One region of the Vibrio sp. Of14-4 genome, then DNA from elsewhere that is predicted to be linked to it. Evidence: predicted binding sites of a transcription regulator. Region 1 holds the regulator's gene; the other holds the start of a gene.
What was found. The regulator PurR, encoded in region 1, represses purine synthesis genes. The targets are predictions, from matches to a motif close to TNANGNAAACGTTTNCNTNA.
Positions count from the first base shown of each region.

Region 2: the regulator PurR is predicted to act here: its motif matches at 8,298-8,317, upstream of guaB (IMP dehydrogenase).

Region 1 covers NZ_JAKRGI010000001.1:113,337-128,594, reverse strand. Annotated here, with positions in the region: gene MHN79_RS00570 (inactive transglutaminase family protein) at 1-801, shown strand, start outside; gene MHN79_RS00565 (alpha-L-glutamate ligase-like protein) at 804-1,784, shown strand; gene mukB (chromosome partition protein MukB) at 1,848-6,302, opposite strand; gene mukE (chromosome partition protein MukE) at 6,299-7,021, opposite strand; gene mukF (chromosome partition protein MukF) at 7,002-8,342, opposite strand; gene cmoM (tRNA uridine 5-oxyacetic acid(34) methyltransferase CmoM) at 8,335-9,129, opposite strand; gene elyC (envelope biogenesis factor ElyC) at 9,244-10,062, shown strand; gene torR (two-component system response regulator TorR) at 10,104-10,805, opposite strand; gene torD (molecular chaperone TorD) at 11,004-11,651, shown strand; gene purR (HTH-type transcriptional repressor PurR) at 11,868-12,875, shown strand; cyclic di-GMP riboswitch class I at 13,015-13,101, shown strand; gene MHN79_RS00520 (TfoX/Sxy family DNA transformation protein) at 13,292-13,885, shown strand; gene MHN79_RS00515 (TVP38/TMEM64 family protein) at 14,009-14,698, shown strand; gene MHN79_RS00510 (DUF2007 domain-containing protein) at 14,701-15,030, shown strand; gene MHN79_RS00505 (hypothetical protein) at 15,071-15,258, opposite strand, start outside.
Region 2 covers NZ_JAKRGI010000009.1:74,358-89,615, forward strand. Annotated here, with positions in the region: gene ispG (flavodoxin-dependent (E)-4-hydroxy-3-methylbut-2-enyl-diphosphate synthase) at 1-667, shown strand, start outside; gene hisS (histidine--tRNA ligase) at 698-1,966, shown strand; gene MHN79_RS10655 (YfgM family protein) at 2,030-2,644, shown strand; gene bamB (outer membrane protein assembly factor BamB) at 2,655-3,815, shown strand; gene der (ribosome biogenesis GTPase Der) at 3,984-5,471, shown strand; gene MHN79_RS10670 (alanyl-tRNA editing protein) at 5,519-6,385, shown strand; gene MHN79_RS10675 (zinc ribbon domain-containing protein) at 6,660-6,875, shown strand; gene xseA (exodeoxyribonuclease VII large subunit) at 6,879-8,210, opposite strand; gene guaB (IMP dehydrogenase) at 8,442-9,905, shown strand; gene guaA (glutamine-hydrolyzing GMP synthase) at 10,099-11,652, shown strand; gene MHN79_RS10695 (chitinase) at 11,899-13,500, shown strand; gene MHN79_RS10700 (alanine/glycine:cation symporter family protein) at 13,583-15,121, opposite strand.

The DNA of each region.
Region 1 (15,258 bases):
AAAAATGCCACTCAAGCCATTAATGAGAATATATTAGTCTGGGATGAGTCAAACGTATCACTTCTAGATATCGTCGGTGGGCAAAATAGTCAGGTTCACTTTTCGATGATTGCTCAAGATGTCTCACCCAAGCAAGCAACACTGGATAAAGTCGAAGCGGATGGCCTGCTGAACTTCTCCATACACAGTTTACCGCTTGAAGAACAAGCTATGTTTAAGACCATAATGCTTATTCCTATTGGCGCTCTCATTGTGGTATTCCTGCGCGTGATTATTGGACTTAAAACTTCAGGAACTTTCATGCCTGTGCTAATAGCAGTGGCTTTCGTACAAACCCAACTGCTGACAGGAATCGTCGGATTTTTATTGATCGTGGGTACAGGGTTGATTATCCGCAGCTACCTCTCTAGGCTAAACTTATTACTCGTCGCCAGAATATCTGCCGTTATTATCACTGTAATTATGATTATTTCCGTATTTACGGTTGTCGCATTTAAGATTGGCTTGACCGAAGGTCTTTCAATTACCTTCTTCCCTATGATTATTCTATCGTGGACTATTGAACGTATGTCGATTCTATGGGAAGAAGAAGGCGCGAAGGAAGTGATTCTTCAAGGTGGTGGTTCGCTTGCCACTGCGACGCTTGTGTACCTCGCCATGACCAATTCGTACATTCAGCATCTGACGTTTAACTTTATTGGTCTTCAGCTGATTGTATTAGCAGGTATCTTGCTACTTGGAACATACACAGGGTATCGCCTGACCGAGCTAAGGCGCTTTAAGCCATTAGCGGAGGACTAACTATGCTGTCACGATTAACTTCGCAGTTTACGTCACCTAATAAGTTACGCTCCAATGGTATTATGGGGATGAACCAACGCAACCATAGCTATATAGGTCGGTACAACGATCGCTCTAAATACCCTTTGGTCGATGACAAACTTAAGACTAAGATTATTGCTCAGCAGCATGGAGCTACTACACCTGAGCTGATCGGTGTTATCAGCCATCAAGCGGAAGTTAAGAACATCCACAATATGGTTAAGGATTGGCCTGGTTTTGTCATTAAACCAGCTCAGGGAAGTGGTGGTAAAGGTATCTTAGTCGTCACGTCTCACCAAAATGGAGTCTACACTAAACCCTCTGGCGCATCGATCAATAAACAAGATGTTGAAAGACATATAAGTAATGCATTGGCTGGCCTATTCTCACTTGGGGGGAAAAACGATGTTGCGGTTGTTGAAAATCTGATTAAATTTGATGACTGTTTTAATGGCTTTAGCTACGAAGGTGTGCCCGATGTTCGTATCATCGTATTTAAAGGCTACCCAGTGATGGCCATGATGAGGTGTTCGACCGCAGCGTCTGATGGCAAAGCAAACCTTCACCAAGGTGCCGTGGGTGTGGGTATTGATATTGCCACAGGCAAAGCGATTAGAGCTGTACAATTCGATCACCCTATCACTCACCACCCGGATACAAACAAAGATCTTTCGACGTTACAAGTACCACATTGGGAGCGTTTATTAACCCTTGCATCCAGTGCTTGGGAAATGACGGGGCTTGGTTATATGGGGACAGACATGGTACTTGATAAAGAAGAAGGTCCCATGGTTCTGGAACTCAATGCTCGGCCTGGGCTCGCGATTCAAATTGCAAATGGTGCCGGTCTGCTGCCTCGCTTACATCATATAGAAAACTTGGGAGCACCGAGAGTCTACCCAGATTCAAGCGAGAGAGTTGCCTACGCAGCGAAACAATTTGGTTCATCCGCACAGTTCTAGCTAAGTTTATAAACGAAAAAAAGCTGCTCTACTGAGCAGCTTTTTTTGACTCGGGTATAACCGTTACTCAATGAGCGCTTCTTCAGTTTCTTCCCCCTGTTCAGGTTGAGCGAAACCTCGTAAACCAACGACATGAACATGCTCGTGATCTTTAAACACCTTACGAACCAATTTATAGGTTGTACCCTTTTCTGGGCTGATATTTTCTGGGGCAGCAATAAGCAGCTGCATATCCAAGCGATCACACAGTTCAAATAACGTGGAGATAGATTTAGCGTCCAAACGCGCTGCTTCATCCAAGAATAGTAAACGACATGGAACAATATCTTTGCTTCGCAAACGTCTCGATTCTTCTTCCCAACTTTGAACAACCATAAGCAAGATAGATTGACCCGTACCTATTGCTTCACCAGTAGAAAGAGCACCCGACTCAGCTTGTAACCAACCATCAGAACCACGGCAAACTTCAACACTCAATTCTAGATAATTGCGGTAATCTAGCAGTTCCTCACCTAATACTTGCGGGCTACGTTGTCCCATATCAATGTGAGGGTTAACACGCTGGAATAACTTTGCCATTGCCTCAGAAAATGTATGTCGAGTCGTTTCAAACAAATCCTTGTGTTGCTCTTGTTGCAACGCTAACCCGTTGAGTAAAACTTCATGACTCTCACGAATTTTGACGTTCAGGCGCACACCTTTGACTTGTCCAAACGCGATGTTCGATAGCCCTTGGTTGAGCATACGAATACGGTTTTGCTCCCGCTGAATGGTTTTCTTAATAATACTGGCGACCGATTCAGAGCTAATCGCCAAGCGGTTTTCACGCTGAGTTAGCTCTTCGGTTAACCTAGCTAATTCAACTTCCATCTCTTCAATCGCTTCAACTGGATCGTCTGTACGAATAATGTCTTGGCGAATTCGCTCTCGCAAATGTTGATAAACAGCGATGTAAAAAAGCACTTTACGCTCTGGACGGGCATTATCTTCTGAAAGACGAAGGGCATCGCGTAAGTCATCATTATCGGCAACAGCAAGACGCAAAGCACCAAGCGATTTATCCGACATAGAGCGAAGCTCATCTGCCGACAAATAGGCCAGTTCACGTTTATGTAATCGACGTTCTACGTCATTTTCACGAGCTAAGCGTAATACGGAGCACCAACCAGCCTTGGCTGCCACAACGAAGGTTCGAAACTCAACATAGTCCTTTTGAACTTTCTTAAGACGTTTTGCTAGCCCTTTCATTTCTAATTCAGTCGATGTGATCGTTTTTTCCAGTTCACTTTTTCGGCTGCGTGAGGTGTGCATACGTTCTTGCAACTCGTCACGGCGACGAATCGCCCGATCTTTAGCACCTTCGTCAGCGTGAACACCAAACTCTTGAAGCTCTTGCTTAAACTCTTGTACTGTTTCTTGTTTCGCTTGATGAGAACTCTTTAATGATGCCAGCACCTGATGGTATTGGTTCATTTGACCCTGTGACTGCTTTAACTCATCACGAGCACGCGTGCGTTGCCGCTCTGCTTGAACAAGCTTAGTTTTAAGTTGTTCGCTCAATTCACTACTTTTATCGAGCAACTCAAGCGAGTCTGAATATGAAAAATGATGACGACGCTCAACAAGATCAGATACGGCGAAAATACGCTTTTTAAGCTCCTGTAATTGAGAATCTTGCGCTCGGTACTCAGCTTCAAGAGCATCAAATTCTTCCGGATCGACCTCAAGAGCAGAAGCGACTTTTTTCAGTTGGTCGATCGACTTGGCATGACTGGCTAAAAAGCTCTTGGCGTCGGCCAATTGAGCCATTTTTTCTTCAAGATCTTCAAAACGTAATGCCAATGACTCATCTTCAATTAACACCATGACAGGTGCCAACTTATCAAGCAAAGTGAGCGCTTGTTTGCTCGAGACTAGCTGGGCGCTATTTTGTTGAACCCTCGCATCTAAGTCTGTCAAATCTCGTACAATTTGATTGCGCTTATCGCGAACTGCAGCCAAAGCTTGTTCTGGATCAGATTCAAAGGCTACCTGAATATGCTGCGCGACAAATTGGTTAAACGTTTGATATAGGCGCTGCAATTTCTGTGAATCGAATGCGGCTTTAGCATGTTGCTCAACGACGTCCTCTCGTTCATCACGCAGTATTTCCAAGCGCTGCTCTCGGGCTGCTCGGCCAAACAACGGAATCTCCGGCAGACGCGAATAGCGCATTTGTCGATCGTTCATACGAACACAAACTGCGCCTTGTAACTCCTCTGCATCAAACGAACTATCATCAAAGGCATCAATGTCACCTTCAATGATATAAAGGTCTTCAGGGCAGTCATCAAGCTCAATAAGTTTTGTTTCAATATCAGTCAGATCTGAAACAACAATCGCATGTCGCGAAGGACCATACATGGCACTAAAATAAGGCGCATCATCAATGGTAATATCATCATAGATTTCTGATAACAATACACCGCCTAGTGTGTCCGCTAGCCCTTTCAAACGCGGATCATTTGAGCCACCTGGCGATGCAAGCCTTTCAATTTCATTGTCCAGTTGAACTCGACGCTCAGCTAGTTTTTCTTTCTCTAATGTCTGCCGCTTTTCTTGCTCCAAAACGATTTGCATATGCGACATAACCGCTTGCTTATCGTATAAGTCCGCGCCACTTTGCTCTTTAAGATTTTCTAAAGCATCATGAGCTGCGATCCAAGGAGGAGCAATCTCTTCTAAACGGTTGATCTCAGCCGACAGATCTTGCTCACTACGACGTTTGTCAGTTCGGCTCTCACGCAGCGTTTCCAACTCAAGCTCCAGAGACTCGACTTGCGCCAACTTTGCCTCACGCTCTTGTTCGAGTGTGGATTCGTCCGTCAATTGAATATGGTACTGTTTATGATAGGTATCAAGCGCTTCCTTAGCCTGTTGTTGCTGACTGAGACGACGTTCCAAGTCTCGATGCTGCGCGTACCACTGCTTTTCGTTACCAATGATTTGCTCGGCGTCTCTAGCTTGATTGATGAGCTGCTTAGAAAGCGTAGAAGCCTCCTTACGTTCTACGCCAGCACCCAAAATTTTTCTAACCAGTTGCAAAGCTAATTCAAATTGTTCAACCGCAGCCGATGACATATCGAGCTTGTGTTTGACAGCAAGTAAAGAGGAGGTGCTCTCAGATTCTTGAGCTTTGAGGTGAGAGACAACGGCTTGAGCGCTGTCGGCGGTAAGTTCATCATCCCCAAGTAATAACTTAGCTTTTTCTAACGCTTGAACCGCTTGCTGATATTGAAGCGCTCGCGTTTGCTGAACATCTAGTGCTTGTTGGTAATCGGCGAGCTGAGTTTTTAAGCTATCCACTTCTTCTTCAGCAATGGAAGCCTGCTCTTCGATGATGAGTACACGTTCTTGAGCCTCTTCCACCACTATCATCTGTTCTTCAAGGCGCTCACTTAGCTCTAGCAAATCCTCTTGATAGCGTTCAATTTTTTCTTGCTGACGAAGGGCATTTTGTACCAATTGCAGATGATCAGAAGCCGCCTGATAATCTTGCTCTAAGCCAGATTCCGTCTCAATTAAAAGCTCAAGTTCTTGTTGAACTCGGTTAAGTAAATTGTTTTGCTCAACCAAAGTTTCTCGAGAGCCGAACAGCTCGGAACGAAATGAGAGAGTTTGCTCTAATTTGCTGCGACGTTCATTAGCATGGCGCATGTAGTCAGCCGCAACATAGTTCGTTGATTCTGTGATAAGGTGTTTAAACAAATCGCGGTCAGCTTGCGTTGTTTTGATAGCCTCAAGTGTCATGCGATTTTCTCGCAGTGCCGACTCCATATCTTGGAAGGCTTTCTTAACCCCGCAATTTTGAGGTAACAAGTAGTCACGTAGCGAGCGTGTAATTGCGCTAGAAATACCACCATAGAGTGACGCTTCAATCAGTCGATAAAATTTCGAACGATCGCCCGAGTTACGCAATTTTTTGGGGATAACGCCAAACTCGAACATCTGAGCGTGATAATCAACAATCGAGTTAAATACTTTAAGCTGCACCCCCTCATAGTCAGCGATACATTGCTTGATCTCATTAATTTGACGCACCCGAGCTTGGGTATCGGAAACACTTTCAATCAAGATATCGGTTGGCTTGACGTGACTTGGCAACCCTTGAATTACAAAGGGTTTGATATCAACTTTCTTATCTCGGCCAGCTACTTGCTGCAACTTAACGGCAAAAAGCAAACGTTGATTACGTGAGTTGACCACATCCAAAGCAGCGTAGCAGGCGCCAGGCTGCAATTTGCCATACAGCCCCTTATCTCGAGAAGATTGACTACTGCCTGCTTCTGTTGTGTTGCGAAAATGCAGTAAGGTTTGATCCGGAATGAGCGCGGTAATAAAAGCAGCCATTGTGGTTGATTTGCCCGCCCCATTGCCACCTGACAGTGTGGTTACCAAACCGTCGATATCAAATGTTCTGGCAAAAAAGCCGTTCCAATTGACCATGGTCAGAGATTGATATTTACCTCTTTCAATCATGCGTCACCTTCTTCTACATTATCTGACTGATAAGACTCTTCATTTTTTTCTGTCAATAAACTCACTTGACTTGGTTCTTTGGTATGGACCACAGCTTCACCATCTCGAATCAAACGCAGTTGCGCTTCGCGAATATCATCACCGACACGGACATCAGCGCCAAAGCGAAAAACAGATTCGCTAATACTAAATTTTCCCGTTTCACCGATATTGATGATCATGCCAAGGCGTCTTAGGCGACGAAGAGACGTTCGTACCTTGTCAAACAGCTTCTCTTTATCTAAGTCTGAGCCTGTCGCTCTGTTAGTCACTAGCTTCATGAGTTTTTTCTCATCAGATAGGGCTAATAGCTCTTCATAAAGCTCTTGGTTAGTAAAAATACCCTCATGGGCCAATCGCTCAGGGCTTAGGTATAAGAAACACAACACCTTACCAACCAACATGTCTAACTCAGACAAGACGCTTCTATTGATAAGAGAAGTAGAGCGAGGACGAAGATAGAAAAAACCTTCAGGTGCTTTGATAAGCTCAGTGTTGTAACGCTGGTAGAACGAAGATAATTCAACTTCAAAATCAGACAACAAGGCGTGATTGTCGAGGTCATCGGTTGATATGTGTCTGCCAGAGCGCAATAAGCTATCTAACATTGGAAATAAGGGATTTGAAATCGCTTTGGCCAGTTTCTCTGGCATGTAGTCATTAGTATCTGTCGATGACATTTGCTTGTACCTTTGCACCGTATTGGTTGATCACATGCCAATCAGGCTGGATCGCCTGATAATCGGACTCGGAATAGCCGAGGCGTACTGCTTGATCAATGACAATACGTGCTAAATCAAAATGGTGGGTTCTGGGGTGTTGGGCTAAATAATCTTTCAATACGACACCCAAGTGGATTGGTGTACCTTGCTCTTTGTGGACTTTTAGCATGCTACTTATGCGTTCAGACAGATCATTATTTACTTTTTGATATTCTTCATATTCCACTTCCAAAGGCACTTGACCTGTAACTTCATCATCTCTCAACACTAGGGCTTCGTCCCTAAGATCAACCAACCTTTCTGCATCGGCGTAAGTAAGAAACCAAGGAGATTCATCATAGTCTTTGACTGACTGACGCAAACGCGTGCTGAAAGCACGATTTTTATCCATATCAATCGCAGTCCTGATAAACTTGTGCACGTGTCTGTCGTAGCCGATCCATAAATCAATCGCCTGTTGCCCCCAACTGGTTATCCGGTCCAGTTTCATTTGTAATCCAAATAACGCCTCTTCGATAAACTGCAACGATTCTTGCCCATAAACAATCTCTTGAATGTCTAAGATCTGAGTTTGCAATTCATCACTGGCCGCTTGCAGGGTGTCTTGGAGCTCACGCAGAGTATTTGATGTTTCAGAAAGTAAAGCTTCGCAATTATTGATGGCTTCGCGCCAATCTTTGTTAAGCAGCTCAGCAATTTGAATTTTGACTGCCTGCTGCTGCTCATCCATCACTCGTTGGTTGAGATCAATTTGATCAAAAATTTCACCGACAGAGTATTTTAAGACACCAAAGACATTCTTCTTCCAATGAGCGGGCGTTCCACCTTTCTGTGCTGCTTCAATCGCTTTTGACATTTCATCAGCAACCATGGATAGCTGGATTGAAAGACGCAACTTAGAAAACTCTCGATGACGAAGATAGTAGTCAGTCACTCCAACCGCCAATGGTGAGAGTCGATAAATACTGGCACCATCGTTAATTTCACTAGTAAAACGACTTATTAACCTCTGCTTTACCATGTCATTAATCGCATTGTTGGCTCTAAATGCGGTCGCTTCACCTGTGGATTCAAACAAACGAGTGACAATGGCAAAAGCATCATGCAATTCGCCTTCACCCAACTCTTCGTCAAATTTTTCATTACTCAACACAGCGATTGCAATCAGGAAAGCCAAACGCTCGGTCGTCAAGTTTAATGAAAAGTCGTGCTGCTTTACCCACCCGACAAGTTCATCAATTGGCTGTTCAGCAGCAGTATTGGCAAGTATCTCACCCATTATCATTCCTGTTCTTTTTTGCCCATACGTGTATGTAGCGACCCATTGATAGATAAGGTTCCTGACGACATAACTTTCTTTCAAGCGCCACTACGTCTTGTGGTTGGAAATCACCCATGTATTCCCTGTTTCCAATATAATCACTAAAACATCGGATACCCGCTTTACCACAAATCTCAAAACCAGACGTCTCTATCCATTGATACACTTCCTCTGGTTTGAGTCCTCTCTGTGGCTGCAATTTAAACCTCTTTCGATGCGGCATACCGTCCAATATATGTGGGATATTGCCGCACACAACATTCTTATAAACCAACCCGTGATGGTTATAGAACATGATGGATGCAGCTCCACCAGGTTTTACTCTATTCAGCAAGTATTGCAGCGCTGATTTTGGATCGACCAACCATTCCATCACAGCATGGAACATCAATACATCAACAGATTCTTGGAGATGCTTTCCTATGCTCTGCACGGGTGAATGAACCAAACGATACTGCTTAAGCAATCCGTTTTTTTCAATCTCTTGACGAGCTAATTGCAACATTTCCGAAGATATATCACACAAAGTAATTCGATGTCCGAGTTTAGCTAGCTTTTGAGAAATTTGCGCTAATCCTCCACCAGCATCGAGCACAGAGAGACTTTTCCTGCTACCATTAATGGCGGAAAGTAATTGTTCAAGTTCTTCCCAAACAATCACTTGGCGTATTTCACCTTTATCGGACCCGTAGATATTTTTTGCAAACTTGTGCGCGATGTCGTCGAAATTGCGATCTTCAGTCACGGTAGGTTAAGTTATTATGTCGTGTCATTCTGCTATTTTGTCACATAGAAAGCAGATATAAAGAAAGATTCTCTTAAATTGAAACCAATTGGTGTTTTTTCGGACTATTTAAGTATGTTTGAGCTTAAAAAAGTGGTGTCATCACTGTTAATGCCTTTACCACTCATGCTGATGATCGGGATTGTCGGCCTGACACTCATTATGTTTACTCGAAAGCAAAAAACTGGGTGTTTTGTCGTTCTCTTTTCCTTTGTCGGTATTTTTCTGATCTCTTTTCAGCCTATTGCATCAAGGCTTCTTCTCCCCCTAGAACGTCAATATACCGCATTCTTTCCAGTAGATGACACCATAGATTACGTTATGGTTCTTGGTAGTGGGCATGTGGTAGACGATAAGATTCCCCCGACTTCCGAACTCAGCCGAACCGGCCTAATGCGACTTTCCGAAGGGATAAGAGTGATGAGAATGTATCCCGGTTCAAAATTGATTTTATCTGGGTATGCTGGGGGATCTGATGTCAGCAACGCTAGGATGATGGCAAAAGTAGCGCTAGCCTTAGGCGTTGCCAAATCCGATATTATTTTGTTGGAAACAGCGAGAGATACGTGGGAAGAGGCTCGGCAAGCCGCAGCATTTGTAAAACGGAAAAAGCTCGTTATTGTGACATCAGCGAGTCATATGAGAAGAGCGCTAAATGAGTTTTACTCTGCAGGATTAAAGCCCTATCCAGCACCAACTAACTATCTCGCTCAACGCAATGTAGAACAAGCCTGGGCCAAATATTCGCCCAAAGCAGTTTACCTCGAACAAACTGAAATTTACTGGCATGAAACGCTCGGATTGATATGGCAAACTCTGCGCGACTGGGCTTCAAACAATGACCACAAGGCAGGAATAGCCTCTGATAACCCTGTATCTGATGGCGACGCCTAACATTCTTTGTATACCGAGCATATCTCGGTATACTCTTTATTTTAGTCTCCCGCGAACATATAGCCTTCGCCATGCACTGTAACAAATAGCTGAGGGTTTTTGGGATCACATTCCATTTTGGCTCTCATCCGTCTAATGAGAACATCTATCGTGCGGTCATTAGGTGCTGCAACCCTGTGGCTGATCATATTAAGAATTTTCTCACGACTTAGTACCTGATTGGGATAAGAAGATAGCGCCACCAACAACTCATACTCTGCCTTAGTCAGTTTCACAGGCTTACCTTCTTTTGTTAAAGAGCGCCTTGGTATATCGAATGTCCAGTGCGCAAAACGAACTAACTTATTAGCACTTGCAGCCGGTTTAGCTTGGCGAGCAGAGCCTATGCGCCAGAGTAAATTTTTGACTCGAACCACTAACTCTCTCAATTCAAAGGGTTTGGTCACATAGTCATCAGCTCCCATTTCCAGGCCAACGATCTTATCTATGTTTTCAGTACGCCCAGTCACTAAGATGATCCCTATATCTGACTGGCTTCTAAGTTCACGAGTCAGCAAAAGTCCATCTTCACCTGGCAGATTAATATCCAGTAGCACTAAGTCAATACTGCTGCTTTTTATTAATTCGCGCATCTCTTCACCATTTTCAGCTTCAAATACTCGATAACCTTCATGCTGAAAATAGCCAACTAATTTACTACGAGTCACTGCGTCATCTTCGACAATTAATACGTGATAACCCATTTACACCACTGCATACACCTAACCTATTGACTCGTATTCTATTCATAAGCTGTCATAATTCTAGTATTTGTGTCGGTTATAAGTGCATACGCACTCTTTTTTTGATTTGAAACAACCTAAACGACACCGAACTGATATTTTATGGATAACACAAGTTTTATCCCAGATAGCTTACATAACTGTGGAGAGTATTATCTAATGGACGACATCAAATCCTTAAATGAGAAGCGCGCCGAAATCTATTGGTGGTTATCAAGTTTATTCGCCAGAGAACTTTCTGCTGAGGTACTTGAAGAGTACCATTCCCCCCAAGTTCGCGCCTTCCTAACAGCGCTTGGGCAGAATGAGCATTTAAGGCCATATATAAACAAACTAATAGATGCGCTTAATCGTGTGCTCAGCAGGAACAATGCCCAACTCGAACTAGCGGCTGACTTTTGTAATCTGTTTCTTAAATCCGATAAAGATTCTGCCCTACCCTACGCATCTATCTATATTGGCGATTCAGGACTGCTCAATGATATACCTGCCACAGAAATGGAAAACTTAATGTACCAGTATCAAATAGAGGTGAATAAAAGCCTTAATGAGCCGGCTGATCACATTGCTGTAGAATTAGACTTTCTCGGCCACCTAATCATTTGCTCCAACAAGCTAATGCAACCGAAGGAGATGGAAACTTCGATGCAGGAACAAGCACAATTTATTGAAGCCCGTCTTCTCTCTTGGATCCCCTCGTTTGTAGATAAGTGTCAGAAACTGGATAATTTCGGCTTTTATGCATCAGTGACAGAAGTCACTCTTGCGTTTATCAAACAGGATTACTCATTTCTAAAAGGTGAGTAATTAGACACAAATATGTGATGGAAAGCCTACTAGAATTTAGGTTTTTGTTTGCCCTTAAAGCCTTTGCGATATAAAATCGAGAACGAAAACGATAAAAACTGACAGAACTAGAGATAAACCGCTAAATAGGGCGGTTTTTGTGTTTCTGATACTTACTGCCCACTTACACAAATTTTTGATGCAAGTTCACGGCAGTCATCGACAGGACAGAACCTTATGGCCACTATCAAAGACGTAGCACGCTTAGCCGGCGTGTCGACAACAACTGTTTCTCATGTAATAAATAAAACTCGCTTTGTTGCAGAAGCAACTCAAGAAAAAGTGATGGAGGCAGTGACTGAATTAAACTATGCTCCAAGCGCTGTAGCGAGAAGCCTAAAGTGTAACAGTACCCGTACTATTGGCATGCTTGTCACTCAATCTACTAATCTTTTCTTTTCTGAAGTCATCGATGGTGTAGAGAGCTATTGTTACCGCCAAGGCTATACTCTCATACTGTGTAACACTGGTGGAATATATGAGAAGCAACGTGATTATATACGTATGCTCGCCGAAAAACGTGTTGATGGTATTCTAGTAATGTGTTCCGACCTAACCGAAGAACTCAGTGAAATGCTTGACCGCCAAAAGGATATCCCTAAAGTCATCATGGACTGGGGTCCAGAAAGCTCTCAAGCCGATAAAATAATCGATAACTCCGAAGAAGGCGGCTATCTAGCAACAAAATTCCTAATTGAACACGGTCATAAAGATATCGCATGTCTTAGTGGGCACTTTGAGAAAGCAGCGTGCCAAGAACGTATACAAGGGTTTCGCCGAGCAATGAGTGAAGCTAACTTAAAAATTAACGAGGACTGGATTCTCGAAGGCAACTTCGAATGCGATACTGCCGTGCTCGCCGCAGATAAAATTGTCGCAATGGATAACAAACCAACGGCTGTCTTTTGTTTCAATGATACTATGGCTCTTGGTCTAATGAGCAGACTGCAGCAAAAAGGAATTAAAATACCTGAACAGATTTCAGTTATCGGCTATGACAATATAGAGCTCGCTGAATACTTCTCTCCACCACTTACTACTGTGCACCAACCTAAACGTCGCGTAGGCAAAAATGCGTTTGAAATTCTTTTGGAACGTATCAAAGATAAAGAGCATGAAAAGCGTGTTTTCGAAATGCATCCAGAGATTGTGATTCGTGATACGGTTTACAATCTAAGTGAATGAATACGAACCGGCTGATAAGTTAAACTATTAGCCGACTCTATCATTTTGACACAAAATATTTGGATCGATATCACACTTATTCAATCACGTTGTGATACTTACCTCAAATCTTATTTATTCTTAAATTGTTCGACTAATGCCACGAACAGGGCAAACCAACTCGAAAGAGTGGGACGCAAAGCTTCCGGCCTGACTCAGGGAACTGAAAGGTAGCGGAGTTGCCGATGGGCAAAAATGCAAACTATCATACCGTTTAAAACAATACATGGACTAGTGATTTGATGTTTCGGTAGCCACATGTGTCTGTTCTAAAAAATGTATGACTTCTTTATCAACATTTTACCTGCATTATTTTGCTAATCTCTCGGACCTGGCTTTGGTGGCGTATAATAAAATATACACCGAGATAAAACAGCATGGATAAACCAATACTTAAAGAATCGATGCGACTTTTTGATCAGCTTGGTCAGATAAAATCGCGCTCAATGTTCGGCGGATTCGGCATCTTCGCAGACGACATAATGTTCGCATTAGTCGTTAACGATAAGCTACACATCCGCGCCGATGACAAACTAGCCAATCAATTTAAAACTGAGGGCTTAACACCATACGTATATAAAAAACGTGGGTTCCCCGTTGTTACAAAATACTTTGCGTTAACTGATGACATTGCAACTTGTGAGGAGCGAGCGCTTTCTTTAGCCTATCGCTCTCTAGAAGTGGCCAAGAAAGAAAAGACGACACAAGCTAAAGCTAGGCCGACTCGACTTAAAGACTTACCTAACCTTCGACTGGCAACAGAACGTATGTTAAAGAAAGCCGGAATCGATAGCGTCGAAAATTTAGAACAAATAGGGTCAGTAAAGGCGTTTAAGGCGATTCAAGCAACGCACCCTGCAGAGGTGTCAATTGAGTTGCTCTGGGCTTTAGAAGGCGCTATAAAAGGCAAACATTGGTCAGTTATTCCTACTACTCGCAGAGCGGAGTTAGAAAGTCTTCTTAATAGCTAATCACAACATGCTTTGAAACTAAGTCAGCCAGCTAGGTTGGCTTTTTTATTTTCTGTTTGAAATTTTACTTCTTTTCAACTGTTCTTATTTTCATATCCCTTTACTCATATTTAGGAAGCCTCTATGAATAAAAAACTCGTGTTAGGAGTTCTGCTCGTCGGACTGATTGTGTTTCTTGGCATTAACTTTGGTCAATATCTCACTTTAGAAAATGCTAAAGCTCAACAAGCCTCGCTATCTGAGTTTATAAATAACAACTTTGCACTAGCCGCTATAAGTTATTTTCTTGCCTATGTCGCCATTACTGCTTTCTCCATTCCAGGCGCTGCCGTTGTGACGCTTCTAGGTGCGGCTTTATTCGGCTTTTGGGCCAGTCTTTTACTTGTCTCATTTGCAAGCACCATAGGTGCGACTCTCGCCTTTCTCAGCAGTCGTTTTTTACTTCGAGATTGGGTGCAAACCAAATTTGGCGACAAATTAAAAGCAATCAATGACGGAGTGGCTAGAGATGGGGCATTCTATTTATTTTCGCTTCGCCTAATACCTGTATTTCCTTTCTTCCTAATAAACCTTCTAATGGGGCTAACACCAATATCTACTGCTCGTTTTTACCTGGTAAGCCAATTGGGAATGCTGCCGGGTACCGCGGTTTATCTCAATGCAGGCACACAATTGGCACAAATAGAAAGCCTATCGGGTATCGTATCTGCTCCGGTATTACTATCATTTGCTCTACTTGGGCTATTCCCAGTAGTCACTAAATGGGTGATGGGAAAATTCAAAGGAGCGACACAAACTCAAAATGAGAGTTAGTTTTGAAAATTTTCTCAACCGCTAATGTAATAGAAGTTCATATAGTCTGTGAACTTCTAAAATCACAGCAAATACATTGCCAAGTCAGAGGAGATGGAATCGTAGGGCTACAAGGAGAACTTCCTTTCGATGATAGTACCTCCCCCTGTGTTTGGCTTTTGAATATCAGTCAACATAAGCAAGCGCTGTCAATCATCGAACAGTATCAACAAAAAACACCATCAGATTTAAAATGGCAGTGCACCCAATGTGGAGAGCTCAATGAACAGCAATTTGGGTTGTGTTGGAAATGTAGCGAGATCAATAGAGACGAATCTGACCTCTATGAATAAAGCGCACTGAAGGCGCTTCATTCGTTTTCGCTTCAATCTTTTAGGACGAACGTATCTTCTCTATTGCGAACTTCGCACTAACTGAACGATGATCACTGCCATATGAGGGTCCAACAATCGAGTTACCCTCAGGTACGATTATACTTCTCTTTAGTGTCTCATCTTTTTGCGTAAGAATAACAACGCCATCAAGGTACCCGGTTTGCATTTCTCCGTTTTTCTGTCTTT
Region 2 (15,258 bases), on a different contig from region 1:
GCCAACACCAGAAGCATTGGTGGAGTCAGCCATGCGTCATGTGGATATTTTAGATCGTCTTAACTTTGACCAATTTAAAGTCAGTGTGAAGGCATCGGATGTTTTTCTTGCAGTCGATTCATATCGCTTGTTAGCGAAAAAAATCGATCAGCCGCTTCATCTAGGGATTACAGAAGCGGGTGGTGCTAGAGCGGGAGCAGTAAAATCTTCTGTTGGGCTAGGGATGCTTTTAGCTGAAGGTATCGGCGATACGTTACGTATTTCTCTTGCTGCTGATCCTGTCGAAGAGATCAAAGTGGGTTTTGATATACTTAAATCGCTGCGAATTCGCTCTAGAGGTATTAACTTCATCGCTTGCCCTAGCTGTTCTCGTCAGGAGTTCGACGTTATTAACACGGTGAATGCATTAGAAGAGCGACTTGAGGACATCATTACACCTATGGATGTCTCCATTATTGGGTGTGTGGTTAACGGACCAGGTGAAGCAGAAGTTTCCCATCTCGGCCTTGCTGGCAGTAACAAAAAGAGTGCCTTTTACGAAGACGGTAAACGTCAAAAAGAGCGCTTTGATAACGATGATTTAGTTAATCAATTGGAAGCCAAAATTCGTGCAAAAGCTTCTGTTATGGATACACAAAATCGCATTGATGTGAAAGTCAAAGATTAATCTCAGATCACCTAAATTACGGTAAATATTGTGGTAAAAAAAATCCAAGCAATTCGAGGCATGAATGACTGCCTTCCGACCCAGTCTGCGCTGTGGCAAAAATTAGAAAACGCAGTCAAGAAAGTCGTTAGCTCTTATGGGTGTACTGAAATACGTATGCCAATTGTTGAGATGACGCATCTCTTTAGTCGAGCAATCGGTGAAGTGACCGATGTGGTTGAAAAAGAAATGTATACCTTTGATGACCGTAATGGTGACAGTTTGACTCTTCGTCCAGAAGGGACTGCTGGTTGTGTGAGAGCGTGTATTGAAAATAGTTTGATTGACCGCTCAGAACAGCGTCTTTGGTATATGGGGCCAATGTTCCGCCATGAGAGACCGCAGAAAGGGCGCTATCGTCAGTTTCACCAATGTGGTGTGGAAATTTTTGGTTTAGACGGCCCTGATGTCGATGCTGAACTTATCATGATGACAGCCCGCTTATGGCGAGAGTTAGGTATTGATAAGCACGTACGTTTAGAACTTAACTCAATTGGCTCATTAGAAGATCGCGCAAGTTACCGTACGGCTTTGGTCGCGTTTTTGGAGCAAAACATCGATGTTTTAGATGACGATTGTAAGCGCCGCATGCATACTAACCCACTTCGAGTGCTGGATAGTAAGAACTCGGCAGTGCAAGCGATGTTGGCGGATGCTCCAAGACTGTCTGACTATCTAAGTGATGAATCCAAACAACACTTTTTAGGTGTGTGTGAACTTCTTGACGCGGCAGGCATCGAATACAGAGTCAATGAACGTTTGGTTCGTGGACTCGATTATTACAACCGTACCGTATTTGAATGGGTAACCGAGAATCTGGGTGCTCAAGGAACAGTCTGTGCCGGTGGCCGTTATGATGGCCTGGTTGAGCAGTTAGGCGGTAAGTCGACTCCAGCCGTTGGTTTTGCTATGGGGTTAGAGCGATTGGTTCTAATGCTAGAGACACTTGAGCTTACGGATGTACGTCGTGCTGTCGATGTCTATATGGTCACTGCGGGTGAAGGAACCATGGTAGCGGGTTTGAAGCTTGCTGAAAATCTTCGCGAACGTATTGATGGTCTTCGAGTGATGACCCATTTTGGCGGCGGTAACTTTAAGAAGCAGTTTAAACGGGCTGATAAAGTCGGTGCTGTAGTTGCTTTAGTTCTGGGTGAGAATGAAGTAGCAGAAGACACCGTTGTTCTCAAAGATTTACTTGGCGGCACTCAAGAGATATGCAAGCAAAGTGATGTTGCTGCTAAATTGGCAGAACTTATTTAAATACAATTTCACATTAAAAGTGGCGGCTGATGTCGCCATTTTTTAGATTTATGAGGGCAGGAAGTGGAACTCTACGATACTGAAGAACAACAGGTTGAAGCGATTAAGGACTGGTGGAAAGAGAATGGAAAATCAGTCATTTTAGGCGCGGTCATTGGTCTGGGCGGCCTATTTGGTTGGCGCTATTATCAAGACTCAGTGACAACTGCACAAGAGACTGCTTCTGAGAGTTATACCAAAGCTGTTCAGCAGTTAGCAGAGAACAATACTGAAGGTGAAGCTGCCTTACAAGCTTTCATTGATGCCAATAACGAAAGCCAATACGCAGTTCTAGCAGCGCTTCAACTGGCTAAAGTCCAAGTAGAGGCGGGAGAATTCGATGAGGCTCTGGCTCAACTAGAGTGGGCTAAATCAGCGACAGAAGACCAAGCTTTATCTTCTGTGATTACATTCCGCCTTGCTCGTTTAAAGTTGGAGCAAAGTGATTTTGATGCTGCTTTGGCTGAGCTTTCCTCCATTACCGATGATAGTTGGTCTGGAAGAGTGGCTGAACTAAAAGGAGATATCCTGCTTCGTAAAGGTGATTCAGAGGGCGCGTATACGGCCTATGTAGAAGCTCAGCAGGCTGAAGATGTTAGCCAGACATTACAAATGAAACTGGACGATCTGGCGAAATAAGGATCAATGCATGAAAAAAATGCTTAAGCGGGCAATCGCATCTGCAGCAATTGTCGGCATCCTCGCTGGTTGTGCTAGTGAAGAAGATACTGTCATAATGGCACCAGTGCCCAAGGTAAATAGCGAGTTTACTCCTAAAAGCCTTTGGAGTGCCAGTATTGGTGATGGCGTTGAACACTACTTTTCTAAACTTACTCCTGAATACGCTTATGACAAGGTGTTTGTTGCCAGTCGAGAGGGCTTGGTAAAAGCACTCAATCCTGAAAATGGCCGTACTCTGTGGCAGCAAGATCTCGAGCAAGAGGTGCCAGCTCGCTTATCGGGTGGAATTACTGCAGGTTACAGCCAAATTTTCATTGGTAGTGAAAATGGTCAAGTTATCGCGCTTGATGAAGAAACCGGAGCAGTAAACTGGCGAGTCGATGTAGAAGGGGAAGTATTAGCAGCTCCTGCAACGGATGACAACCTAGTCATGGTCCATACCACGACAGGTATGCTGATCGCCCTCGAACAATCAACTGGTGATGTAAAGTGGACGATAAGTACTGAAGTACCGAATTTGACTTTGCGTGGCAATAGTAAGCCTGTGACTGTGTCCGGTGGTGTTTTCTGGGGTACAGCTGGTGGGCGTTTAGCCGCTGCCATTGTAGAGCGAGGTCAGTTGATTTGGCAGCAACCTATAGGCACGCCTTTAGGTGCGACAGAAATTGATCGCTTAGTGGATGTGGATGCATCACCACTTATTTTGGGTAGCACCTTATATATTGTGGGTTATAACGGCCAATTGACGGCTTTGGATTTACGATCGGGTAAACCAGTTTGGAAGCGTAAGTACTCTTCATCAACTGATTTAGCCAGTGACACAAGGCGCATTTACTTAGTCACGGCCAAAGATCATCTTGTTGCTGTGGATGCAAGAAGCGGTACTGAATTATGGACCAATGAACAATTGGAAAACCGTCTGTTAACGGCTCCTGTTATCATAGAAAACTACTTAGTTGTGGGTGATACCGAAGGGTACTTGCACTGGTTAGATAGAGAATCTGGAGAATTTGTTGCTCAGCAGAAAATCAATAGTAGTGGCTTTGCTGTGGCACCGATTAAGGTTGATGACGGGTATCTTGTTGTGACTAGAAATGGTCAAGTAAAGAAACTGACCCTGACTAAGTGATCATGTGATACAATTCACAATCGGCTCCTTTCTGGCGACAGTTTGGAGCCGTTTGTTTGTTTTAGAGATTTATAGATTAATGTGGTTATAGGTAACAGTCTCATTGAAGGTGTTGGCCTGAGGTGTTACCTATAACTACATAAAGAAAAGAATATTGTAGAGGTTGTTATGGTTCCTGTAGTTGCTCTGGTAGGGCGTCCAAACGTTGGTAAATCGACGTTGTTTAACCGACTAACTCGTACTCGCGATGCCTTGGTTGCGGATTTCCCTGGTTTAACTCGTGACCGTAAATATGGGCAAGCCAAGCTTGGCGAACACGAATTTATTGTGATTGATACTGGTGGTATCGATGGCACTGAAGAAGGCGTGGAAACTAAGATGGCCGAGCAGTCACTAGCGGCCATTGATGAAGCCGATGTAGTACTGTTTATGGTTGATGGTAGAGCCGGTTTAACCCCAGCTGACATTGCTATTTCAAACCATTTGCGAAAAATTGAAAAGCCATCAATGCTAGTAGTTAATAAGGTCGATGGTATCGATGCTGATGCTGCTTCGGCTGATTTTTGGCAACTCGGTGTAGAACAAATGTATCAAATTGCAGCAGCTCACGGTCGTGGGGTTGGGGCTTTGATCGACCGTGCTCTAAATCCATTTGCAGAAAAAATGGCAGAGGAAGCAAACGGGGAAATAGAGGATCTTACTGACTTTATCGACGAAGATGAAGAGAAGCTAGATTACACCGAAGAAGAGGCAGAAGAAGAGTTTAAACGCCTTCAAGATCAGCCCATAAAGTTAGCGATTATTGGCCGCCCCAATGTAGGTAAGTCGACTCTAACTAACCGTATTTTGGGTGAAGAACGTGTGGTTGTTTACGATATGCCGGGAACGACTCGTGACTCGATTTATATCCCGATGGAGCGAGATGACCGTGAATACGTTTTAATCGATACAGCAGGTGTTCGTCGTCGCAAACGTATCAATGAAACGGTGGAAAAATTCTCCGTGGTTAAAACCCTGAAAGCCGTTGAAGATGCGAACGTAGTTTTATTGATTATCGATGCGCGTGAAAACATCTCTGACCAAGATCTAAGTTTATTGGGCTTTGCATTAAATGCTGGGCGTTCAATCGTGATTGCGGTAAATAAATGGGATGGCTTAGAATCGGATGTAAAAGAGCATGTGAAAAAAGAGCTTGATCGCCGTTTAGGTTTTGTTGATTTTGCGCGTATTCATTTTATTTCTGCACTTCATGGTACGGGCGTTGGGCATTTATTCGAGTCAGTTCAAGAAGCCTACAAATCAGCAACGACACGTGTCGGAACTTCAGTATTGACGCGTATCATGAAGATGGCAACTGAAGATCATCAGCCGCCTTTAGTTCGAGGCCGTCGAGTAAAACTTAAGTATGCCCACGCAGGCGGATACAACCCACCGATAGTTGTGATTCATGGTAACCAAGTGAATGAACTGCCTGATTCTTACAAACGTTATCTGATGAATTATTACCGCAAGTCACTCGAGATCATGGGGACGCCAATTCGCATCCAATTCCAAAGCAGTGAAAACCCTTTCGAGGGTAAATCGAATAAGATGACATTATCCCAAGAGCGTAAACGCAAACGCCTAGTGGGCATGATGAAAAATCGAAAGAAATAGTGAGAAGCGCCTAATACAAGAGGCGCTTTTTTCATTTAGGAGACCCTATGTCAGTAACACCCACAGTCATTCGCTTTTGCCATGATACTTGGAGTTTGAGCTCAGCGGTTCAGATGATAAGAAGTGATGAAAACTATTCCTACGTCGTAACCCAAGCAACACCTTTTCATCCAGTCAGCCATATTTGGCCTGATCACCCAGCAGACAGAGGGTGGTTAGAAGAATTCCCCGTTGTTGATTGTCTTGTTGGAGCGGTTGAATCATATAGCGGAGAATTATTTGTAGGCACTGATATACCTGTACGACGTGACGAAGATGGCTGGAGTTTTGTCGTGGTTCATTGCTTGGAAAAGAACAAGGTAGATTTATCCATAGGTCAGTCAGTGTCGTTAAAGGTGGATAAAGCGTATCAGCAAGCGCTCAGCCGCGGACACAGTGCGGGTCATATTGCTTCTCTTGCTCTTAATAAAGCTCTCGCTGTGCAAGGGTATTGGCGTAAAGAGGCAGAACGTAAAGATACTCATGGCTACTGTGATTTTAATAGTTACGCTCAGCAGTCAAGTTTTGTTACACCAGATCAGTGCCATGATACGTATCGGTTGGGCAAGACGTTGCGTAAAAGAGGGTTAAATAGTGCAGAGCTTCTCGACAATCTTAAAGATATTGAAGTAGCAGTGAACCACCAAATAGCACAATGGTTAACTCTTAAGGCTGATATTAGCATGAAATGCTGTGGTGACACTTTGACAGACTCTCGTTATTGGCAATGCGATCTAGCTGAGAGTAGTATTGCCGAGATACCTTGTGGAGGAACACATGTGCGAAACTTGAAGGAATATAAGCAGATTCAAGTGTCTTTAACCCAAGTAGACGAACAAAATATTGAAATGCTCACACACGTAACTTCCACTTAGCAATCATTAGATCGTTTTTTAATATTCTAAAAGTGGCTATTTAAAAATTAAATTTTGGTTTTTTGTTCCAATTTAAATCCAAAAACAGGATATGTAACTTATGCTTTCGGTGTGTGGTGATATAAATATTCTTTTATGGCCAGATCGCTGATCAAAATGGATTTAGCCTACGATCGGATAAGGATCCTGTCCTTGCGTGATATGGATCATTCGGTAGATTAATCTTTGAGGTTAAGATGGAAAATGGTGATTAGACAAGAGTAAAGGTGTATCTATGATTCAATGTCCCGATTGTGATGTTGAGCTAAAATGGAAGGGGAAATATCACTGTGAGCAGTGTCAATTGGAGTTTGACAAACAGGCATATTGCCCAGACTGCCAATCTCAGCTTGAAAAGCTTTTGGCTTGCGGTGCAAGTAATTATTTTTGCAACCAGTGTAACGAGCTAAAATCCAAATCTAAAGTGCGGTTCGTATTCGTTAAGACATAATGTTTATGAGACTGTCGATCGAATCTCACCATCATTGAGGCGAGTCACTAGGATATCGCCTGATCTTACATCCTCTGAACTTGTAATAATTCGGCCAGATTCTGTTTGGCTGATAGAGTAACCGCGTTTTAGTGTTGCTAAAGGACTAACCGTATCGAGCTTTTCGCCCGCGAGTGAGAGTTGATGACGAGCTTTGAGAAGGTTTTTATCCATTGAGGCGATAAGCTTGTGTTCGAGCCTTTCCAATGCTGATCTTTGATCATGAATATAGTGACTTGGCGTATGTAATTGCAGTTTATACTGCTGACGTTCAATATGTTGGCTCTGTGCTGCTAAATTACTCTGCATTGCTCTATTTAAGCGCATCGAGAGTTCATCAAGTCGCTGGCTTTGCTGCTGAAGCTGATAGGTTGGATGCTGCCTTTCTAATCTGTGCTGCAGCCCAATGATCACTTGCTTATTCCTAGTTAAGTAATGACCAAACCTTGCTTGTAACTTATTGATCAAGTTATTGAGTGTTTGTAATTTATGACTATTATCACGGCTAACCAATTCGGCTGCAGCTGAAGGGGTCGGTGCGCGTAAATCGGCAACAAAATCACTGATGGTGACATCTACTTCGTGACCAACCGCACTTATGATTGGAATTTGACTTGCTGCTATGGTGCGGGCGACGATTTCATTGTTAAAGCACCACAAGTCTTCAAGAGACCCGCCTCCACGACCTAAGATTAATACGTCACATTCATTGCGGCTGTTAGCGCATCCGATAGCTTGAGCTATTTGAATCGATGCTTCTTCACCTTGAACCATAGTTGGGTAAATCACCACTTCTAAGGATGGATCACGGCGTTTCAGTACATCAAGAATGTCATACAGTGCTGCCCCTGTCTTTGAGGTAATGATGCCGACACGTTTAGGATGCTCTGGTAGCGTTAGTTTACTGCTTTGAGCAAAAAGTCCTTCAGCGGCTAACTTGAGTTTCAGTTTTTCAAACTCTTGTTGCAGACGCCCGTCGCCTTCAGGCTGCATACTTTCAATGATTAATTGATAATCGCCGCGAGGCTCATAAAGTGATAAGCGCGCTTTAACAAGTACCTGCTGACCATTTTGAGGCTTAAAAGTCACGCGCCGATTGTTACCTCGAAACATTGCACATTTAACTTGTGCGCGAGAGTCTTTAAGAGTGAGGTACCAATGGCCGGAAACTGGGGCAGAGAAGTTTGATATTTCGCCCACTAGCCAGACTATGCCCATTTCATTTTCGAGCAAAAGACGAACTTCAGCATTTAAGCGTGAGACGGTGAAAATATTTTGGTTAGTCATAGAGGACACTGGAAGTCTCATAGACGTGAGTATGGAGATTAGCGGCAATATAATACATATCAAGGGGGGTAATGCAAGAAAAAAAATAAAAAAAATGTAGTAAATCGATTGCGTTAGCCGTATAATCCGTCCGCAATATCTAATCCAAATGTAGTAAAGGTTTATCACTATACTGCACTCATTACGCGAAACGATGAGATTGGATTGTCCTTTTACTCCTTTTATTGTGAGATATTGCAAATGCTAAGAATTGCCAAAGAAGCGCTGACATTCGACGATGTATTGCTAGTGCCAGCACACTCCACCGTTCTCCCAAACACAGCTGATCTTCGCACTCGGCTGACCAAAAATATTACTCTGAATATCCCAATGATCTCGGCCTCCATGGATACGGTCACTGAGGCGCGTTTAGCTATTGCGCTTGCTCAAGAAGGCGGTATTGGATTTATTCATAAAAACATGTCCATAGAGCAGCAAGCTCAGATGGTTCATCAAGTAAAGATCTTTGAAGCTGGCGTGGTGTCTCACCCGGTAACCGTTAATCCTGACGCAACCATTGCTGATGTTATCGCACTGACCGAAAAACACGGCTTTGCTGGATTCCCAGTGGTAACAGACACTAATGAATTGGTTGGTATCATTACTGGTCGAGACGTTAGGTTTGTAACTGATTTATCTAAGAAAGTTGAAGTGGTTATGACGCCAAAAGAGCGCCTTGCTTCAGTAAGAGAAGGTGCCACTCGCGAAGAAGTGCAAGAGAAAATGCACGAAGCGCGCGTTGAAAAAGTACTGGTTGTTAACCGTGATTTCCAACTTACTGGGATGATCACTGCTAAAGATTTCCACAAAGCAGAACGTAAACCAAACGCATGTAAAGATGACCAAGGTCGTTTGCGTGTTGGTGCCGCTGTGGGCGCGGGTCCAGGTAATGAAGAACGCGTTGCTGCATTGGTTGAAGCTGGGGTCGATGTTTTATTAATTGACTCGTCTCACGGCCACTCGGAAGGTGTACTTAATCGTATTCGAGAAACTCGAACGGCTTATCCTGATCTCGATATTATTGGTGGTAACGTTGCTACTGGCGCTGGCGCGTTGGCGCTTATCGAAGCAGGTGTTAGTGCTGTTAAAGTAGGCATTGGCCCAGGTTCTATTTGTACAACGCGTATTGTAACTGGTGTAGGCGTTCCTCAAGTTACAGCGATTGCTGATGCTGCAGAAGTAGCAAATGAATACGGAATTCCTGTGATTGCCGATGGTGGTATTCGTTTTTCTGGTGATATCTGTAAAGCGATTGTGGCTGGCGCGTCATGTGTCATGGTCGGTTCTATGTTTGCGGGCACAGAAGAAGCACCTGGTGAAGTTATTCTCTACAACGGTCGTTCCTACAAGGCATATCGCGGAATGGGCTCTTTGGGTGCTATGTCTCAAGGGTCTTCGGATCGTTACTTCCAGTCGGATAATGCAGCCGATAAGCTTGTGCCTGAAGGTATCGAAGGCAGAATTGCTTATAAAGGTCGTTTGAAAGAAATTGTTCACCAACAAATGGGTGGACTACGTTCAAGCATGGGCTTAACGGGCAGTGCGACGGTTGAAGATATGCGCACTAAAGCTGAGTTCGTGCGTATCTCTGGTGCGGGAATGAAAGAGTCCCACGTGCACGATGTGCAAATTACTAAAGAAGCACCAAACTACCGTTTAGGATAATAGTCGCTGATTGGCCGTTTGAAAAATGATCAGAAAGTCGTGGTGGTGAGAGCAACCACGATTGCTTTTCAAATCTTCAAGTTGCCAAAACACAAGTAACACAACCTAAAATGTTAGCCCTAGCTTAACGAATCAATTAAGAGGCGAGTATGCTCGCCTCAGTTTTAATATAAAGCTTATAAGACTGTTCAAAATGACTAAAAATATCCATGACCAACGAATTCTGATCTTGGACTTCGGTTCCCAGTACACCCAACTTGTTGCTCGCCGCGTTCGTGAAATAGGCGTTTATTGTGAGCTGTGGAGCTGGGATGTTGATGAAGACGATATTCGTGAATTTAACCCAGATGGTATTATTCTTTCTGGTGGCCCAGAGAGCGTGACTGAAGACAACTCACCACGAGCACCTCAATATGTGTTTGATTCGGGTGTGCCTGTGCTTGGCGTTTGTTATGGGATGCAAACCATGGCCGAGCAGTTGGGCGGTAAGGTTTCTACATCTGATGAACGTGAATTTGGTTATGCTGCTGTAGAAGTTTCTGAAGAGTCCTCAATCTTTAAAGATCTTGAAGCAACTCAAGATGTTTGGATGAGCCATGGCGATAAAGTGGTCGAAATCCCAGAAGGCTTTGTTAAGGTAGGTGAGACTGAAACCTGTCCTTACGCTGCAATGGCCAATGAAGAGAAAAAATACTTTGGTGTTCAATTTCACCCAGAAGTAACCCACACCAAAAATGGCCTACAAATGCTGGAAAACTTTGTGCTTGGCGTTTGTGGTTGTGAGCGTCTTTGGACTTCAGAATCGATCATTGAAGATGCCGTTGCCCGCATTAAAGAGCAAGTAGGCAGTGACGAGGTTATTCTTGGTTTGTCTGGTGGCGTTGATTCGTCTGTTGTCGCTATGCTTGTTCACCGTGCCATCGGCGATAAGTTAACCTGTGTATTTGTTGATAATGGCTTACTGCGATTGAATGAAGGCCAACAAGTCATGGACATGTTTGGCGATAAGTTCGGCCTTAACATCATAAAAGTGGATGCAGAAGAGCGCTTTTTGTCCGCACTTGAGGGTAAAGCAGATCCTGAAGATAAGCGCAAGACTATAGGTCATGTGTTTGTTGATGTCTTTGATGAGGAATCAAAGAAGCTTAAGAATGCGAAATGGTTAGCGCAAGGTACTATCTATCCGGATGTGATTGAATCTGCTGCGTCTAAGACAGGTAAAGCGCATGTAATTAAATCACACCACAATGTAGGTGGTTTACCCGACGATATGGAAATGGGGCTTGTCGAGCCACTTCGCGAGCTATTTAAAGATGAAGTACGTAAGATAGGTTTAGAACTTGGCCTCCCATATGACATGCTTTATCGTCATCCTTTCCCAGGCCCTGGCCTTGGCGTTCGAGTACTGGGTGAAGTGAAAAAAGAATACTGCGATTTGCTTCGTCGAGCCGATGCTATTTTCATTGAAGAGCTTCACGCAGCAGATTTGTATCATAAGGTTTCTCAAGCCTTTACCGTATTTTTACCTGTTCGCTCTGTCGGTGTAATGGGCGATGGCCGTAAGTACGACTGGGTTGTGTCACTACGAGCGGTAGAAACTATCGACTTTATGACCGCGCATTGGGCCCACTTGCCATACGATTTCTTGGGTAAAGTCTCTAATCGCATTATCAACGAAATTGATGGGATCTCTCGCGTGGTTTACGATATCTCGGGCAAACCACCAGCGACGATTGAGTGGGAATAACATCAAATAGTTTGTTTTTCAAAGCCAGCTTTATGCTGGCTTTCTTGTCTTTGAGCTAATTTTACTCATCTCATTAGCACTAGAGTGTTTTTGAAGCCATATTGCATTTCTTATGGCCTCAGCCTGTTTTTGCTCTTTATAACTCCAAAGCCACTCGCAACTTAAGGTTTGCTTAATGCTAGTGCAATGAATATTTGTTTGGCCTTCTCTAATCTTTTCTTGCCCTCAATGACAAGGAAAAGTGTGATGAGAAACGCAAGTTATTTAGCTGCAACCTTATGTACCTTCGCCACCTCTGCAAGTTGGGCTGTAATGAATATTCAGCCTGATCCCCTTAACCCGACGGGATACGTTATTAAACGTTCTGATATTGAAAAAGTAGAGCAAGCCAAAGCGTCCAGTCCTATGTACCAAGTTTGGTCTCAAGCGCTCAGGACAGCACCTAATTCGATTGTTGAAGCTATCAGTCCAGGATTAAATAGTAACCCGAGTAACGTTAAGCGTGCAGAGCGAGTCTTTCCTAACCATGAGTGGGATTTTCTCACTCATATGGCAGCACCAGAATACAGCTATACTCGCTTTTTGCGAGCAATAGGGAAGTTTCCTGCATTTTGCGGTCAATATACGGATGATCGGGACTCAGATGCGATTTGTAAGCGGTCTATCATCACGGCATTTGCTCATTTTGCTCAGGAAACAGGAGGGCATATTGCCAAAGACAATACCTCGGATAACCCACTTGGATTAGAAGAATGGCAGCAAGCTTTGGTTCATGTGCGAGAGATGGGGTGGTCTGAAGGTGATACTGGTTACACCACAGGGTGCGGCGAGAATAATTGGCAGAATAAAAAATGGCCGTGTGGTGTGGGGCAAGGGTATTTTGGGCGAGGAGCCAAGCAACTATCTTATCACTTTAACTATGGGGCTTTTTCTGAGGTGATGTTTGATGGTGATGCGACAGTGTTACTTAACAATCCCGGTTTAGTCGCAGATTCATGGCTTAACTTGGCTTCTGCTATCTGGTTTTTCCTCACTCCCCAAGCGCCCAAACCTGCCATGTTGCATGTCATTGATGGAACTTGGCAGCCATCTCAGCGGGAGCTGGATGCGGGTATAGGTTATGGTTTTGGCACCACAATCAATATTATTAATGGAGGGATAGAGTGTGGTGCGCAGAATAAAGACAAAGGTCAGCCAGTTAATCGAATAAAGTACTGGAGAGGCCTATCGTCTCACTATCAGATCCCTCTTAGCCCAGATGAAAAAGATACATGTTGGCAGCAAACCCCCTACGGCAGCCTTAATCTTGATGGAGCAGAGGATGTGCTTTACACCAATTGGGATGGTAATTGGAAATACTACCCTGATCGCCCTGAAGGTTATTCATTTGAATGTGACTTAGTGGGATTTCAAACTGCGTATTCAGCGCTTGTCGATGGGGATTATGAAAAGTGTGTGACTAACTTCTATCAGTCTCATGTTCAGTGGCCAGAAGTTCGTATTGTTGACCAGCTCGACGCCCCCGATCCAAACAAAGGAAATGAATGGAATGCCAATAAGGAATATATGACAGGCGAGGAGGTCACCTACAAGCAAATTACCTATAAAGCCAAATGGTGGACAAAAGGAGATAGGCCAGACTTAGGTGGGCCTTGGCAGAAGTTATCAGATGGTCCCACAAACCCTAATCCCGATGAATTCATACCTTGGCAAGAAGGCGTTACCCAAGTGAATAATGGTGATAAGGTGACTCATCAGGGAAAATGTTTTATTGCCAAAAATGGACCTGGAGTTTGGGACACCCCTCTTGGCTCAAATTGGTTTTGGGATGAAATTCAATGCCCTTAAATTTTAAGGTAGAAAATATAAAGGGGTTAGCGTATTGCTAACCCCTTTTTTTAACCACTGCTTTTTATCTTAAATAATATTGTTAGGTCGAGGGTTGCTCTACTGGCTTAGACTCGACCTCTGCTGTAGGTTCCTTACCTGTCTTACGACGGTATTTATCTTCCCAATAATCAGCACCTTTAATGCCAAGCTTGACTGGGTTGAATGTGTATTCGGTTACACCTTGCTTTTGTTGTTCTTCATAATCATGCAACGCTTTCAACGCGGGTTTGGCCATAAAGAAAATAATCAAGATACCGACGATGTTCAGCCATGCCATTAGGCCAACACCTACATCACCCATTGCCCATGCTAAGTTGGCTGTCTTTACTGTACCGTAGAACACAACGGCTATCATCGCCACTTTCAGAATGAACATCAATCCATTAACTTTGATGTGGCGACGGATATAGGCCACATTTGTTTCTGCGATGTAGTAATAAGCAAGAATAGTTGTGAAGGCGAAGAAGAACAGAGCCACAGCAATAAACGGCTTTCCTATACCTGGAAGCGCACTTTCAATCGCCATTTGTGTGAACATTGGACCATTTGCTGCGATGTCGGCTGCTACGTTTTGTACCAAGAAGCCTTCAGCGCCATGTACATTATACGCACCGGTTATGATGATCATAAATGCAGTTGCAGAGCACACAAGCAGAGTGTCGATATAAATAGAGAACGATTGTACTAGGCCTTGCTGTGCAGGGTGGTCAACACTTGCTGCAGCAGCTGCATGAGGCCCTGTTCCTTGGCCTGCTTCATTAGAATACACTCCTCGTTTTACACCCCAACCGATGGCAGCACCTACACCAGCCATTGGAGTAAAGGCATCACCAACGATCATTGCAAAGACAATAGGGACTTGTTCAATGTTGAGTAAGATGATCACAAACGCTGTGATGATGTACGCGAGTGCCATGAAAGGAACAACGATCTGGGTAAAGTTAGCAATTCGCTTCACGCCGCCGAAAATGATGAATGCAAGAATGACGGAGATGACGGTACCAGTGAAAATCTTCGCAAAACTAAAGGTGCCAATTGCTGTTTCTACCATGCCTCCTGAGCCAAACGCGCCTTCAACGGCATTGCCGATACTGTTTGATTGCACACCAGGTAGTAGAAAACCACAAGCAAATATAGTAGCGATTGCGAAAATCCATGCGTACCATTTTTGACCCATAGCTTTTTCTATATAGTAGGCAGGACCACCACGAAATTCGCCGTTATCTTCCTCTTTATAGATTTGAGCTAGGGTTGACTCTGCATAAGCCGTAGCAGCGCCAAAAAACGCAACAACCCACATCCAAAAAACTGCACCAGGTCCGCCAAAGCCGATGGCTGCGGCAACACCTGCGATATTACCTGTACCGACTCTTCCCGATAATGAAACTGCAAGCGCTTGGAAAGATGAAATTCCTTTAGATGAACTTTTTCCTGAAAGAAGTAGTCGCCACATCTCGCTAAAATGGCGAATTTGGACAAATCGCGTCATGATTGAGTAGAACAACCCTGCTCCCAAGCACAGATAAATCAATGCGGGGCTCCAGATAATTCCATTCAGAAAATCAACTAATGACTGCATAAGTATTTTCCCTGTTTTATTATGATTGGTGGTTTGCGCTCTGGATATTAACCTTTTTGTAACTCTATTGTTAAATTTTTTATGTTCTAAAGTTGGTTTGCGTGAGCTCAGGCACAAAATATGACGCAAACGTTAAA